Regions from separate parts of the Erwinia sp. L03-1 genome, predicted to be linked through region 2. Evidence: predicted binding sites of a transcription regulator. Region 2 holds the regulator's gene; the other holds the start of a gene.
What was found. The regulator LexA, encoded in region 2, represses DNA repair genes until DNA is damaged. The targets are predictions, from matches to a motif close to TNCTGTATGTACATACAGNA.
Positions count from the first base shown of each region.

Region 1: AC4PCC_RS11940 (metal-dependent hydrolase) is a predicted target of LexA. The motif match lies at 2,211-2,230, and genes of this name have one in related genera.

Region 1 covers NZ_CM178762.1:2,585,019-2,590,692, forward strand. The annotation lists gene AC4PCC_RS11925 (fructosamine kinase family protein) at 1-667, shown strand, start outside; gene AC4PCC_RS11930 (YniB family protein) at 758-1,297, opposite strand; gene hxpB (hexitol phosphatase HxpB) at 1,459-2,133, shown strand; gene AC4PCC_RS11940 (metal-dependent hydrolase) at 2,250-2,840, shown strand; gene AC4PCC_RS11945 (L-cystine transporter) at 3,005-4,402, shown strand; gene katE (catalase HPII) at 4,712-5,674, shown strand, end outside.
Region 2 covers NZ_CM178762.1:4,315,227-4,320,900, reverse strand. The annotation lists gene AC4PCC_RS19825 (hypothetical protein) at 1-84, shown strand, start outside; gene plsB (glycerol-3-phosphate 1-O-acyltransferase PlsB) at 163-2,586, opposite strand; gene AC4PCC_RS19815 (diacylglycerol kinase) at 2,715-3,083, shown strand; gene lexA (transcriptional repressor LexA) at 3,191-3,799, shown strand; partial or broken gene AC4PCC_RS19805 (MATE family efflux transporter) at 3,937-4,789, shown strand; gene AC4PCC_RS19800 (CsbD family protein) at 5,036-5,245, shown strand; gene zur (zinc uptake transcriptional repressor Zur) at 5,517-5,674, opposite strand, start outside.

The DNA of each region.
Region 1 (5,674 bases), 1.7 Mb from region 2:
CCCTGCCGTGTATGGCACAGGCAGCGATCGTGACGTTAGCTTTCTGCTGCTGGAATACCTCCCACTCCGCCCGCTTGAAGGTCGGGATGCCCGGGAGCTTGGCAGTGCGCTGGCGCGTCTGCATCAGTGGAGCGAGCAGCCTCAGTTTGGTCTGGACTACGACAACAACATCACCACCTCCCCGCAGCCCAATAGCTGGCTTAAGCGGTGGTCACTCTTTTTCGCCGAGCAGCGCATTGGCTGGCAGCTACAGCTGGCGGCAGAAAAAGGGATACTCTACGGTGATATCGACCTGATTATTCGCTGCGCGCAGCGGGTTTTGTCTGCGCATAACCCACAACCCTCGCTGCTGCACGGTGATCTCTGGCCCGCCAACTGTGCCGCCAGCGACCAGGGACCCTGTATTTTCGATCCCGCCTGCTACTGGGGTGACAGAGAGTGCGATCTGGCCATGCTGGCCTGGCATCCCGAACTTCCTGCGGAGATCCTGGCGGGCTACCAGTCGGTCTGGCCTCTGCCGGAAGATTTCGGCAAACGGCAGCCGGTCTATCAGCTCTACTACTTGCTTAACCGGGCCAATGTTTTTGGCGGTCACTGGCTGGCTGAAGCACAGCGAGCGATCGGCAACCTTTTGGATGAGGATGCGGGAGAGGAGCAACGCGCTTGAATGGCCTCCGCCAGGGGGGCGGCATAGCATGCTGCATGGGTATAAAGTGACACGCGTGAACGGCCTGATGTCTGGCATCAGGCCGTTTGATCAATAAATAAAGCCCAGCAGCTTTAAGACAAAATAGCCTGCGACGGCAATGGCAATCGGCAGGATGTACAGGGGGAAAATCTGCAGGAAAATCGTATGCCGTGGAACCACGATTTTCTCTTCCAGCTGCTGCCGCGTACGCCCTTCCGTGTCCCGGGCATTTTCCAGAATCAGCTGATCCTCGATCCCTTCCCGCAGATGGCGCGTCTGACGCCACATTCTTGCACCCGACGCCTGTAAAGCGAGACCGACAAAAATCAGCACATATATCACCCAGAAGGAGACGTTGCTGCCGTGATTGAAATCAGGCACGGGCGAATTTTCCCAAAATGACTTCAAAAAACCGGTATTGAAACGGATCATGTCGATCATGACGTGCGAGAAGTCCTGCATTACGGCATTAATCCCTTCGCGCTTCTCACGGCTTTGTTCTAAAAAACCCATCAGCGAAATAAGCGTGGAAATCAACGCCGGAATGAATACGATCCAGCCAGCAATGCGCTTAAGTACGGCAACTCTGCCAGCCTGTTGATAAGTCATGCTTTCTCCTGTCCTTTTGTGCCAGGGGTGTAAGTTTACCTTCAGGCAGCAAATGTGCCTGAAAAAAGTCGGCTTGTCCCTAATATTGACGAAAATAAGGCGATTTCACCCGCGAAAGCTTCATGCTACTGTGGGGGTAATCGGTCAAATGGAGTGATAAAATGCCTTATTTTCGTCCTGTACTTGCGGCAATTTTCGATATGGATGGGCTGCTAATTGACTCTGAGCCGCTGTGGGATCGCGCGGAAAGGGATATTTTTTCCTCACTGGGCGTCGACCTGTCGCGCCGCAACGAGCTGCCGGATACGGTAGGGTTGCGTATCGATCAGGTGGTGAGGATGTGGTATGAAACGCTACCCTGGCAGGGGCCGGATCAGCTGGAGGTCACACGCAGAATTATCGTGCGGGCGCAGGCGCTGATTGAGGAGACGCGCCCGCTGCTTCCCGGCGTAGAATCCGCGATAAAGCTTTGTAAGGCTGAAGGACTGAAAATTGGCCTGGCGTCAGCTTCGCCTCTGCATATGCTGGAACGCGTGCTGCACATTTTCAACCTGCGCGACTATTTCGACGTGGTTGCCTCGGCAGAAACGCTGCCGTGGAGCAAGCCCCATCCGCAGGTTTATCTCAACGCTGCGGAAGGCCTGGGGGTGGATCCGCTTAACTGCGTTACCCTGGAGGACTCGTTGAACGGCGTCATCGCGACCAAAGCCGCCCGCATGCGCTCCGTGGTGGTACCTGCTGCTGAACAGGCCGCGGACCCGCGCTGGGCGCTGGCTGACGTCAGGCTCTCATCGTTGAGTCAGCTCAGTGCGGCACATCTCCACGGTACCGCCTGAAGGAAAACTGATCCTTTTACCCTCTATTTATCTTTCGTTACAGCGTCACATATTTATTCTACTGTACATATCACCTATACTGGATGGATTGACAGCTATCCAGCCAGGTGTTTTCCATGACGGCCGAAGGCCATCTTATATTTGCGCTTGCCAGCGCTATTTTTTCCAAACGCGCCGAACTCACGCCGGTACTGGCTAACGGTGACTGGTGGCATATTATTCCGGCAACGCTGCTAACCAGCCTGCTGCCGGATATCGACCACCCTCAATCCGTGCTGGGCCGTCGTTTTCGCTGGCTTTCACATCCTATTGCCCGCGCCTTCGGTCATCGTGGATTTACCCACAGCCTGCTGGCGGTGATCGGAGGTATTGCGCTCTTTAACCTGAAAGTTCCGCAGCACTGGGTGGTGCCTGCCGATGCTTTTCAGGGCCTGGTACTGGGCTACCTGAGTCATATCATCGCCGATATGCTCACGCCCGCTGGCGTGCCACTGCTCTGGCCCTGTCGCTGGCGCTTCAGGCTGCCGCTGCTTGCCAGTCAGAAAGGTAACCAGATGGAGCGAATTTTCTGCCTGGCGCTGGTCGGCATCGCCATATGGTTCTCTCCCGGCCTGCCCCCCTTTGGTGCAGACGGATGGCCAGCGCAGATGGTCAGCACGGTACAAAGTAACATTAATCGGCTAATTGATAGCCATGGTGCGCAATAACCCGTCATAAAACAACGATTGGTTATAACCCATTCCATTTGGATATATAGACACCCCGGATCAGCTGCTACCATGCACTCCAGGGCGCATTTGCGTGCGCAATAAAAAATAACGGTAATAGCGCGGTGCCTGATATAGCGCACTGCTTCATTGGAGATCTGGGGATGAACCTTCCATTAATCGCTAACCTTGCGGCATTTGTCGCCCTGTTAGTTATACTGGCTAAAAGTGGTAGCACCCGCTGGAGCCTGTCAAAAAAGGTCCTGCTGGGCCTGGTGACCGGTGTGCTGTTCGGCCTGGTCCTGCATACTATTTATGGCGCCGACAGCGCGACGCTAAAAGAGTCCATTAGCTGGTTTAATCTCGTCGGTAACGGCTACGTTCAGCTGTTGCAGATGATCGTTATGCCGCTGGTCTTCGCCTCAATACTCAGCGCCGTGGCCCGGCTGCATAATGCCTCCTCGCTGGGGAAAATTAGCGTATTAACGATTGGCGTACTGCTGTTTACCACCGCTATCTCTGCGCTGGTCGGCGTGTTCGTCACCTGGCTGTTCAAGCTGGATGCCAGCGGGCTGGTCCAGGGCGTGCAGGAAACCGCTCGCCTTGCCGCGCTAAAAAGTAACTACGTCGGCAAAGTTGCCGATCTCTCCACGCCGCAGCTGCTGCTCTCGTTTGTGCCAAAAAACCCCTTTGCCGACCTGACCGGGGCCAGCCCGACCTCGATTATCAGCGTGGTGATTTTTGCCGCCTTCCTGGGTGTCGCAGCCCTGCATCTGCTGCGGGATGACAGGCCGAAAGGCGAACGCGTGCTGGCTGCCATTGATGTTTTACAGGCCTGGGTCATGAAGCTGGTTCGCCTGATCATGAAGCTGACGCCGTTCGGCGTCATGGCCCTGATGACGAAGGTGGTGGCCAGCTCAAACGTGAGCGATATCGTTAAGCTCGGCAGCTTTGTCGTGGCGTCCTATCTGGGACTGGCAATCATGTTCGCCGTCCATGCCCTGCTGCTCACCGTTAATGGCGTTAATGCTAAGCGTTTCTTTAAAAAAGTCTGGCCGGTCATCACCTTTGCCTTTACCAGCCGTTCCAGCGCCGCAACCATTCCGCTGAGCGTTGAGGCCCAAACGCGTCGCCTGGGTATTCCGGAGTCTATCGCCAGCTTTTCCGCCTCATTTGGTGCGACCATAGGTCAGAACGGCTGCGCGGGGCTTTATCCCACCATGCTGGCGGTGATGGTTGCGCCGACGGTGGGCATCAACCCATTCGACCCGATGTGGATTGCGACCCTGGTTGGCATCGTAACCCTCAGTTCAGCGGGCGTAGCAGGCGTTGGCGGCGGTGCGACCTTCGCCGCGCTGATTGTGCTGCCCACGATGGGCCTGCCGGTGACGCTGGTCGCGCTGTTGATCTCTATTGAACCGCTCATTGATATGGGCCGCACCGCCCTGAATGTGAACGGCTCGATGACGGCCGGCATGCTGACCAGCCAGTGGCTGAAGCAGACCGATAAAGCGCTGCTCCACGCCGATGCAGAGCGTGACTTCGAGCTGGCGGAACGCTAACAGCCTGCTCCGTTTGCAGCCCACAGAACGCGAATATCCTCTTCGTTTGGGGCTCTCAGAACGCCAGCAGTCTCCCTGTTACGCACTCTCAAAACGCGAATAATCTCTCAGGGCTGGCTTCCGCCAGCCCTTTTTTTATCCCCGCCCCGCTTCCCCCCGCCGATTTTTACCGCGCTATGCGCGTTTTATCATCCTTTGTCATCTTTTAAACACGATTTTAAACACTTAACCCTGCTGTTTTAAGGCGTATCTCACTCACTGTTCTATAGTTACTGGAGTCTGAAATGACAACAACAGGAGTAAGTGAGAATGTCGAAAGAAACAGATAATAAGGAACTCAGCCACAACGCCCCGTCTACCGGGCCTGATTCAGCTAAACCCGGCATGGATTCGCTGGCGCCCGCAGATGGGTCGCATAAACCCTCGGCGGAGCCTACGCCACCCGGGAAGGAGCCAACGGCTCCCGGAAGCCTGAAAGCCCCGAATACGCATAATGCCAAGCTTGATGCGCTGGAGTCCTTCCGCAAAGGGGGTGAAAATTTCCCGCTGACGACCAATCAGGGCACGCGTATTGCCGACGACCAGAATTCACTGCGCGCGGGCACTCGCGGTCCCACCCTGCTTGAAGACTTTATCCTGCGCGAAAAAATTACCCACTTTGACCACGAACGCATTCCTGAGCGTATCGTGCATGCCCGCGGTTCTGCGGCACACGGCTACTTCCAGCCGTATCGTGATATGAGCGATATCACCAAAGCGGACTTCCTGCGCGATCCGGGTAAGCAGACGCCGGTATTCGTGCGCTTTTCAACCGTTCAGGGCGGTGCAGGTTCGGCGGATACCGTACGTGATATTCGCGGCTGGTCGACCAAGTTTTACACCGACGAGGGCGTATTTGACCTGGTGGGCAATAACACCCCGGTGTTTTTTATCCAGGATGCTCACAAATTCCCCGATTTTGTCCACGCGGTGAAACCCGAACCTCATAATGAAATCCCTCAGGGACAGAGCGCGCACGATACCTTCTGGGACTATGTGTCGCTCCAGCCGGAAACGCTGCACAATGTCCTCTGGGCGATGTCCGACCGCGGTATCCCGCGCAGCTACCGCACGATGGAAGGCTTCGGTATTCACACTTTCCGCTTTATCAATGCCGAAGGTAAAGCCACCTTCGTCCGCTTCCACTGGAAGCCGGTTGCCGGTAAAGCCTCTTTGCTGTGGGACGAAGCGCAAAAACTCACCGGGCGCGATCCCGATTTCCACCGTCGCGAT
Region 2 (5,674 bases):
ACCATCGCGCAGGCGATGATAGATCGCGGGATTATTGAGCCAGAACCAGAGCCTGCTCAGGGCGATGATCCCTCATCGCCCTGATTATCACTTATGCACCAGGCTACTCATGCTGACTGGGCAGCGTTACGTCGTAAGCCTGATTATCACTCACGCGACAGGCTACTCGTGTACCGCCGCGCTCTCGATGGTCATTCTCACTTCCTGCGTAATCAGCTCGGCCAGTAGATGATAGACCCGCTGCGTCTGCTCTACATGGGCATCGCCGGTGTCGCTGATATAGCCTTCGTCACGTAACGTCAGCACCAGCGTGGAGAAGACCGCCTTATCAAAAAACTCCGGCGCGTTAATGCCGTGCAGCACAGACAGGCGCTGAGCCATGGTCCGGCTCTCTTTCTCCAGCGTACCCCGGTTGATTGACGGGTTGGCGCTGAGGATGGAGAAGGTGATGGCGTAGCGCTGTAGCGTTTCGCGAACGCCCGCCGCCAGCAGCTGCAGGGTGCGGAAACGAGCCGGGCTGAGGCGCAGACTCTCTTCATCAGCGGTGAGCAGGCCCTGGCGGGCCATTTCGCTGACCAGTCCATTAAGCACCGTCGGCAGATCTTCCCTGTTCCAGTGCAGGAACAGCTCGCTTTTAAGCATCGGATAGATGACGCTTATCTGGCGCAGCAGTTCGGCTCGGGTAAGCTCGCGATGCTGCATGACCAGGACGGCGATAAGCGACGGCATGACCAGCATATGGTGAATATTGTTGCGGTAATAGGTCATCAGCACCGCCTGCTCGCGCGGCAGGATGATGATCTCGCCAATATTATCCTGCTCGATTTCAAACTTGTTCATGCCCAGCGCATGATCAAGCAGCGCCTCCGGGGTCATATCCGGCACCGTGGCATCGGGTGAGTAGGGCACGTTGCGCAGTAGCTGTACGTAGCACTCGAGCTGTGCAATCAGCTGTTCGCGCGTCATCGAGCGCTGGCGCGAGGCCAGCAGGGCGGTGACGCAGAGGTTCATGGCGTTAGCCGCCCCGGCGTTGTTTATACGCATCATCACCTGCGAGGCGATGTCGTTAACTGCGGAGGTGAGCCAGGCGGGACGCTGCGCTTCGATAGGATCGATGGCGTCGCGCCATTCCGGGACGCGCTGATTCAGATAAGTGACCAGCGGCAGCGGCTCGCCAAAGTTGACGTAGCCCTGACCCAGGTTGCGCAGCTTGCGTAACCCGCGCACCATCTGTAAAAAGCCCTCTTTCTCTTTGGTCGCGCCACGCAGTTCCTTCGCATAGGTGCCCACCTCCATAACGTGTTCATAGCCGATATAGATCGGCACCAGCGTGATTGGACGGTTGCCGCCGCGCAGCATGGCCTGAATGGTCATCGACAGCGTGCCGGTTTTCGGATCAAGCAGGCGACCGGTGCGCGAACGTCCGCCCTCAACAAAATACTCGACCGAGTAGCCGCGGGTGAACAGCTCGCCCAGATACTCGCGGAATACCGTGGAGTAGAGTTTGTTGCCTTTAAAGGTACGGCGGATAAAGAACGCGCCAAGGCGGCGGAATATCGGCCCGGCAGGCCAGAAGTTCAGATTGATCCCGGCAGCAATGTGCGGCGGCACCAGCCCCTGATGATAGAGCACGTAGGAGAGCAGCAGATAATCCATATGGCTGCGATGGCAGGGAACATAGACTATCTCGTGTCCATCCTGCGCCAGCTGGCGTACGCGCTCGCCGCCGTTAACGTTAATACCCTGATAAAGCTTGCTCCACGTCCAGCCCATAATGCGGTCGGTCAGGCGTATGGCTTCATAAGAGAAGTCGGCGGCAATCTCCTCCATCAGCTCAACGGCATTCTGCTGAGCCTTTTCAAAGGGGATTTTTTTGCTGCGCGCTTCGTCCTCTACTGCTTTAGCAATCGCCCTGGACTGCAGGAGCCTGTTGAACAGGTCCTGGCGAACGGGCAGGCGCGGTCCAACGGCGGCCAGGCGCTGGCGGGCAAAATGCATGCGCGCCACGCGAGCCAGCTTCTGAGCAATGGTTTTATCGGTGCCGTGCTCCGTTGCCATGCGCCGCAGGGAGAGCATCGGCGAAAAGCGCACGAAGCTGTCACGGCCCAGCCACAGTACGGCGAAGAACTTTTGAATGCCGTTAAGCACGCGAAGATGGGGCTGACTCTCGCCCTGAACCTCACGGCCAGGGGCGCGGCCAAACATCACCGATACCGGGACCATCTGCACGTCCAGCAGCGGGTTGCTGCGGTGCAGATCCAGATATTCGTGAAACAGCTTTACCGATTCAATATTCGGCACAAAATAGGGGAATACGCGCGGACCGTCATGAATAAAGACATGGCGGGGCAGCACTGTCCCATCGATTTCCAGCGGATCTAAGGGATCGGGGAGATCCTGTTTGCGACACTGTTCACGTAGCGCGAGCAGATCGGCCTTTGAATCGTAAGGCAGCACATACATAATAGGGCGCGACGTATCAAGCCCCAGTTCAGCGACCGGCTCGGCGGGGATCGCCTTACTCTTTAGCAAGAATTTAACCGGTAAATTCAATAGGTTATAATATAAATTACGCCAACCTGACATAGACAACATGAAGCCTCTTGTTAGCAAAGCGCGGCAAGCATACCAGAAAGCGCCAGTGAGATCTGTGGTGTTGCAAAATGTGCGCCACCCAGACATTGACGTTAAACAGTTCAAAGGGTTCCCTCATTATGACAAATAACGTCACCGGATTGACCAGAATTATCAAGGCCGCAGGTTATTCGTGGCAGGGACTGCGTGCGGCATGGCAAAACGAGGCGGCTTTTCGTCAGGAAGCCATTGTGGCGCTTGTCGCCATCGTGCTGGCCTGCTGGCTGGACGTGACGCCGATAACCCGGGTGCTGCTGATCGGTTCGGTGGTGCTGGTGGTCGTGGTTGAACTGCTTAACAGCGCCATAGAAGCGATAGTGGACCGCATCGGCAGTGAGCGGCACCCGCTGGCAGGCCGCGCAAAGGATATGGGTTCAGCGGCAGTGCTGCTGACTATTCTCATGGCGATGACCACCTGGCTGATGTTGTTAGTGCCACATATGCGATAGACGTTCCAGAATCAGACAAACTGCTGTTTTTTGTCCATCTTTAGGTTTTCATTGCGCAAATACCTGTATATACTCACAGTCGACTGTATAAACAACCAGGGGGCGGGATGAAAGCACTAACGGTAAGACAGCAACAGGTTTATGACCTGATACGCGCCCATATTAACCAGACCGGCATGCCGCCAACGCGGGCAGAAATTGCCGCACAGCTTGGCTTCCGCTCCCCAAATGCGGCGGAAGAACATCTCAAGGCACTGGCACGTAAAGGCGTAATTGAGATTGTGTCCGGTGCCTCGCGCGGCATTCGACTGATGATGGAAGACGAAGAAGGCCTGCCGCTGATTGGCCGCGTCGCCGCCGGTGAGCCGCTGCTGGCCCAGGAACATATCGAAGGCCACTACAAGGTTGACCCAGGTTTGTTTAAACCCAGCGCCGACTTCCTGCTGCGCGTGAGTGGCATGTCGATGAAAGATATTGGCATTATGGATGGCGATCTTCTGGCGGTGCACAAAACCCAGGAAGTGCGTAACGGCCAGGTTGTGGTTGCACGTATTGATGATGAAGTTACCGTCAAACGGCTGAAAAAGCAGGGCAACACGGTCCATCTTCTGCCTGAAAACAGCGATTTCGAGCCGATCGTCGTCGATCTTCGCCAGCAGACCCTGTCGATTGAAGGTCTTGCCGTGGGTGTGATCCGTAACGGTAACTGGGTTTGATAACCGTTTTATCCGTTCTAACTGACTGTTAACTGACGCGCCGCTTCGCCAGCGCGTCAGTTTATCGTTGGCTACCACTCAGCAGACGATGTGTATGACAGTGACTTGCGCAGACACCCGTCGCGCAGTGGGTACCGATGCGATTTCTAAACGCTGCTGACAAAAGCCTCTGGCGGCTTGCGCTGCCGATGATCCTCTCAAATATTACCGTGCCGCTGCTGGGGCTGGTCGATACCGCTGTCATTGGCCACCTCGATAAGCCTGTCTATCTTGCGGGCGTTGCGATCGGCACCACCATCACCAGCTTCCTGTTTATGCTGCTGCTTTTTCTGCGCATGAGCACCACCGGACTGACCGCTCAGGCTTTCGGTGCCGGGTGACAAAGCTGCGCTTGCACGCGCGCTTATGCAGCCTCTCTGCATTGCGCTGGCGGGCGGACTGGCTTTTATCGCCCTGCAATCCCCTCTTACGCATCTGGCGCTGACGCTGGTCGGCGGCGATCCTGACGTGCAGTACCAGGCATCACTGTTTATGCATATCCGCTGGCTCAGCGCGCCTGCCACGCTGGCGAATCTTGTGCTGCTGATATGGCACGCGGCATGCCGTCAGGCGGGATGGGTCGCGCTGTTTTTCTCACTGCTCTATGCCTTTGCCGGGCCTTATATTGTCGCACTGCTTACCTCGATCCCTGCTTTACAGCAGCAGGCGGATCGCTACCTGATTTGGCAGGTCCTTCTGCCGGTATGCGGCGTCTGGTGTTACCTGCTGGATGGCATGTTTATCGGTGCAACCCGCGCCGCAGAGATGCGTAACAGCATGGCACTGGCGGCGCTGGGTTATGGCCTGACCCTGATTACCGTTCCGGTGCTGGGGAATCACGGTCTGTGGCTGGCGGTCACGGTTTTTCTGCTGTTAAGAGGGCTAACGCAGGGCGCGATATGGCGGCGGCACCAGCGCAACGGAACGTGGTTTTTGCCTTCGGGTCAGTGAAATGTATCTTGCATCGCCTGGTTAATCATTGATAAAAAACAGTTTTTTATCCACCCGGGCAGGAATAGTCTTAATCTGCCGCTTATTATCGTGTCGTTCCGTGCAATCCCCTCATCTTCTACTACAATTATCGTTAGGTTAAGCAGTTCAGCAGCGTTTTATATTGCTGCCAGGCGTTATGCTTAGACGATTGTACTAAATCTCTTACACCTAAAGCTCTTTACACTCAAAGTCAGGAGACACAAGATGAATAAAGATGAAGCCGGCGGTAACTGGAAACAGTTGAAGGGTAAAGTGAAAGAAAAATGGGGCAAGCTGACCGATGACGACATGACGGTCGTAGAAGGTAAACGCGATCAGCTGGTCGGTAAAATTCAGGAGCGCTATGGCTACGCAAAAGACCAGGCTGAGAAAGAAGTCAGCGACTGGGAAAGCCACAATAATCACCGCTTCTGATAAGTAAGTTCTTTTCTCTGACAGCATTAAAGCGTTTCAGGAAGATACTCCTACCCAGGCACATGGACCGTGCCGCTTAAACTCCGCATCCCCTTTTCAACCTTTACCCACACCACACCTGAGCGGCAATCATCCAAACCCTGTCCCAGGCAGTTATCATACGATCCAGGCTGAGTGGTTATCCTGTACACACCAACCTGAGCAACGATCTGCGATCTTTACCTCTTTATTGTCCTGAATGTATCTCCTGGGGGCGTTTCTCGCATTCCGGTTAGCGTCCGCGCTTTTTACCGGCATTTTGGGTGTGATCGTGGTGGCAATTGTCCTGATGGGTACAGGCCTCAACCTCGCTACAGTCCCGACATAATCCATGCGTTTCGATGATGCTATGGGACAGGGTAAAGCCTGAGTTAAGGGCCAGCGTATTCA